DNA from 2 places in the Devosia sp. LjRoot3 genome. Region 1 is predicted to be linked to the other one. Evidence: predicted binding sites of a transcription regulator. Region 1 holds the regulator's gene; the other holds the start of a gene.
What was found. The regulator PhoB, encoded in region 1, activates phosphate uptake and scavenging genes when phosphate is short. The targets are predictions, from matches to a motif close to TGTCATNNANCTGTCAT.

Region 1 (2,200 bases):
GGGGCTGGCGGCGCCGTTGTCGACGAGATCGATAGGCAGGACGAGATTGCCATCCACCGAGGCATGCACGCTTTCGACATGCTCAGCGGGAACATCGAAGGAGGCGATGTAGTCGCGGCCGAAATGCTTCCAGACAAGGCCAAAGGAACTGTAGGGCTGGCCATCGTCGCGCAGCGGTGCGCCGCGCTGGTGGTGATCGAAAATGCGGGCCTCGGCGTCATAAGCGCCGCCGACATCGTAGATGATGCGATCGGGGGCAGGGGTGATCCACTCCGGCGCGCGGCTGCGCACGATCTCGGCAGCGGGGAACAGCCGGGTCAGGATGACGCTCGACAGCAATTCATCGGCATGGAAACCACCGGAGTGGGTGACGAGGAAAGCTGGTGTCATGTGCGAGGCGGTCCTGAACTGGGCAATCGAGGCGTCACGACCCTTTCGGCCCCGACGGACCTTGCTACCCTGCTTTGGAGGGAGGAGGCAATGTTATCGTTAGCGAAACGTTAACGGGTGCGTGAGGGCGCGATCTCGCAGTGGCTCTCATGATGAGGTGCCTTGCAGGGTAAAGCCTCGAACCACGAGGGCGTGGCACCCAGGCATCGGGGCACGCCCTCGTGGTTCGAGGCTACGCTTGCGCTTCGCACCTCACCATGAGGGCTACGGGGATAGGCTGAGATAAACGAGTTTGCGGCTTCAGGCTGGTTGGCCGAAGCGTTCGTCGAAGGCGTAGCCGGCGCCGCGGACGGTGCGGATCGGGTCGTTTTCGCGGCCGCGATTGATGGCGCGGCGGAGGCGGCCGATATGGACGTCGACGGTGCGCTCGTCGACATAGACGTCATTGCCCCAGACGCCATCGAGAAGCTGCTCGCGCGAATAGACGCGGCCGGGATGGCGCATGAGATATTCGAGCAGGCGATATTCGGTGGGGCCCAGGTGCACGTCGCGGGTGGAGCGGCGGACGCGGTGGGTGGTGCGGTCGAGTTCGAGATCGCCGACCTTCAGCGCTGCGGTCACCAGATTGGGGTTGGCGCGGCGGAGGAGGGCGTGGATGCGGGCAACCAGCTCAGGGACCGAGAAGGGTTTTACGACGTAGTCGTCGGCGCCGGTCGAGAGGCCCCGGACGCGTTCTTCTTCTTCACCGCGGGCGGTGAGCATGATCACCGGGATGCGCGAGGTTTCTTCGCGGGCGCGGAGCCGGCGGCAGAGTTCGATGCCGGAGATTTCGGGCAGCATCCAGTCGAGCAGGATCAGGTCGGGCAGCTTTTCGGCGATAGCGTGCTGGGCCTCGTCGCCGGTTTCAGCGGTGACGACGCGGAAACCCTCGGCTTCGAGGTTGTAACGCAGCAGAATGGCGATATCGCCCTCGTCTTCGACAACGAGAATGGTCGCGGGCATAGGCGTGCTCCATCGATCGGCAGCCGCATGCTGCCGTCATTTCATTGTTTTTGCCACCATCTTCCTCTGCTGCCCCCTGAGGAAAATGGTGGCTGGTTTGGGGTAGTTACAAGGCGAGAGTGGCTATGCCTTGATCTGGGTCCGGTGCAGTTCCTGCACGTCAGCGGTCAGCTGCTTGCCGGTCTGCAGGTAGTAGGCGCGTTCGGCGATGTTGGTCGCGTGGTCGCCGATGCGTTCGAGGTTCTTGGCGCAGAACAGCAGATGCGTGCAGGTGGTGATGTTGCGCGGATCTTCCAGCATGTAGGTCAGAAGTTCGCGGAACAGCGAGGTGTGCATGGCGTCGACTTCGTCGTCGCGGTTGCACACTTCGACCGACGCGGCTGCGTCGCGGTTGGCATAGGCGTCGAGGGCGTCCTTGAGCTGACGCAGGACAAGGGCAGTCATGTTCTTGACGCCGTTGTAGAAGGTCGGCTGCAGGTTGATGCCTTCGAGTTTCAGCGAGCGACGGGCAAGCTGCTTGGCCATATCGCCGACGCGTTCCAGGTCGTTGGCGACGTGGATGGCGGTGACGATCGAACGCAGGTCCGAGGCCATGGGCTGGCGGCGGGCGATGATCGAGACGCACATGTCGTCGATCTTGCGCTGCATGTCGTCGATGCGTTGGTCGGCGATGATGGTGAGGTCAGCCAGCTCGCGGTCGAGCTTGAGAAGGGCCTTGGTGCCGTTCTCGATGGCGACTTCGACCTGGCCACCCATTTCGGCAATGGTCTGGGCCAGGGCGTTGAGTTCGTCGGTGAAGGACGAGACG
Region 2 (2,200 bases), on a different contig from region 1:
ACGGCGTCTTCAGGCAGGCTCTTGTCGTTTTCCCAGTCGCGACCGACGGTGTGCGCATAGGCAGCAGCCGGGGTGGCGTGGGTGATGCGGGCGGTCGAGATGATGCCGGTGGCAAGGCCAGCGGTTTCGGCCTGTTCGAAGATCGACGTGGTGGTGGCGCCAGCCTGGGTCGAGCAGTCTTCGAGGACGGCGGTCTGATCGACGCCGATGGTGCCGTTCAGCGACTTGACGCCCGAGGTGATGGCGGTGGCGGTCGGGGCGGAGTCAGCGACCTGGCTGTCGTGCGTGTAGGTCTTCACGAGAGCGGTGTGCGGTAGCAGGGTTTCGAAGGCGAGCGAGTGGCTTTCGCCATCGACGCCGGCCAGCTGGCCTTCGTGGATACGGGCAGCGGTGATGGTCGGGATGGAAAGACCGTCAACGATGAACATGATGACGTTCTTGGCCTTGCCGGTGTTCGGCTGAACGGCTTCCTTGGCGGCGAGCTGTTCCTGGGCGGCGAGGAAATAGCTGTCATCAGCCTGCGGCACGGCAGTCTGGGCCAGAACCGGCAGAGTCAGGGCGAGCGTGGAAACGCCGGCAAAAAGAGCCCGGGAGAGCTTGACCATGATGTTCACCTTCTTGGGTTGGAGCGTCCGGGCAGGAGCGGAACTGACCGGTTCATCAACCCATTAGACCGGCGATGTGACACATAAATGTAGTTACGTCATAACGTTACGGATGGTTGGTGATGTGTCGTCGTAACGTTGGGGTTGGGGGATGGCCCTGGCGCATCCAACTGTCAGCGTTTGAGAATGTCATCGGCCGTTCACGCCGCTGTGATCCCAGCGACATCACGCTTCTTTAGGGCAGGGCATCCATTTTTCCTGGAGAGAACTATGCTCAAAGCGCTCGCCCTTGGCGTCAGCCTCAGCCTCCTTGCCTCCCTGTCGATGGCTCAAGATACGGCTCAAGGTCCGACCAAGTTTGAAGCCGTGCTGAAGGCCCACGCCCAGCTGCCGGCCCAGACCTTCCTGCCCGCTCCCGCAGATGCTCCGATTGGCCTCCAGAAGTCTGGCCGCTTCACCTCGGGCACCCGCGTCGAGACGCCCTATGGTTGGGCCAACCCGGCTTCGGGCATTGCCATGCCGTTCCCCGGCCAGCCCCTCCAGGGCATGAGCGGCGTGCGCTCGCTTGGCGATGATCGCTTCCTGTTCCTCACCGACAATGGCTTTGGCAACAAGGCCAACTCGTCCGACGCCATGCTGATGTTCAATATCCTGAAAATGGATTGGGAAGCAGGCAAGGTCGGCATCGAAAAGACCGTGTTCCTGAAAGATCCGAACCGCGTCGTTCCCTTCCCGATCGTTACCGAACACAGCGACAGCCGCTATCTCACCGGCGCTGATTTCGATCCGGAATCCATCCAGCCGGTTGGTGAAAACTACTGGATCGGTGATGAATTCGGCCCCTGGCTGATCGAAGTCGATGCCGAGGGCGTGGTGCTGCAGGTCGTCAAGACCAACCCCGGTGGCGTCGACTACAAGTCGCCCGACAACCAGTTCACCTCGCAGCCCGCTGCCGGCGCTGTGGTGACCGGCATCAATACCGGCCGCTCCGGTGGCTATGAAGGCATGGCGCAGTCGATCGACGGCACGACGCTCTATCCGCTGCTCGAAAAGCCCTTCTTCGACGAAACCGCCGGCGCGCTCGAACTCGTCGATGGCAAGCCGGTCATCCGCATGCTCGAATTCAACGTCGGCGATGCCACCTGGAGCGATACGGTTCGCTACTACCCGCTCGACGACGCCGGCCACGCTATTGGCGACTTCAACATTTTTGAAGGCACCCGTGGCCTGATCATCGAGCGCGACAACAATGAAGGTGACGATGGCCGTGAAAAGGCCGCTGCCTTCAAGCGCATCTACCTCGTCGATCTCGCTCGTGCAGACGAAAATGGCGTGCTCGAAAAGATCGCCTACATCGACCTGATGGCCATGCAGGACCCGGACGGCATCGCGCCGCGCGGCACCAAGGACGGCGTTTTCACCTTCCCCTTCGTCACCATCGAAGACGTTGATCTCGTCGACGCGACCACCATCGTCGTTGCCAACGACAATAACTACCCCGGCTCCACCGGCCGCGAAGCCGGCCGCGCCGACGACAACGAGTACATCCTCCTCGACGTCGCCGACTTCCTCAAGGCCGAGTAATTTTTTGGCTT

Region 2: the regulator PhoB is predicted to act here: its motif matches at 793-809, upstream of ACSQ2A_RS03145 (esterase-like activity of phytase family protein).

The regions. Positions count from the first base shown of each region.
Region 1 is NZ_CAXUPK020000003.1:198,472-200,671, reverse strand. Features, by position in the region: gene ACSQ2A_RS11925 (MYG1 family protein) at 1-390, opposite strand, end outside; gene phoB (phosphate regulon transcriptional regulator PhoB) at 691-1,392, opposite strand; gene phoU (phosphate signaling complex protein PhoU) at 1,516-2,200, opposite strand, start outside.
Region 2 is NZ_CAXUPK020000001.1:648,894-651,093, forward strand. Features, by position in the region: gene ACSQ2A_RS03140 (alkaline phosphatase) at 1-605, opposite strand, end outside; gene ACSQ2A_RS03145 (esterase-like activity of phytase family protein) at 876-2,189, shown strand.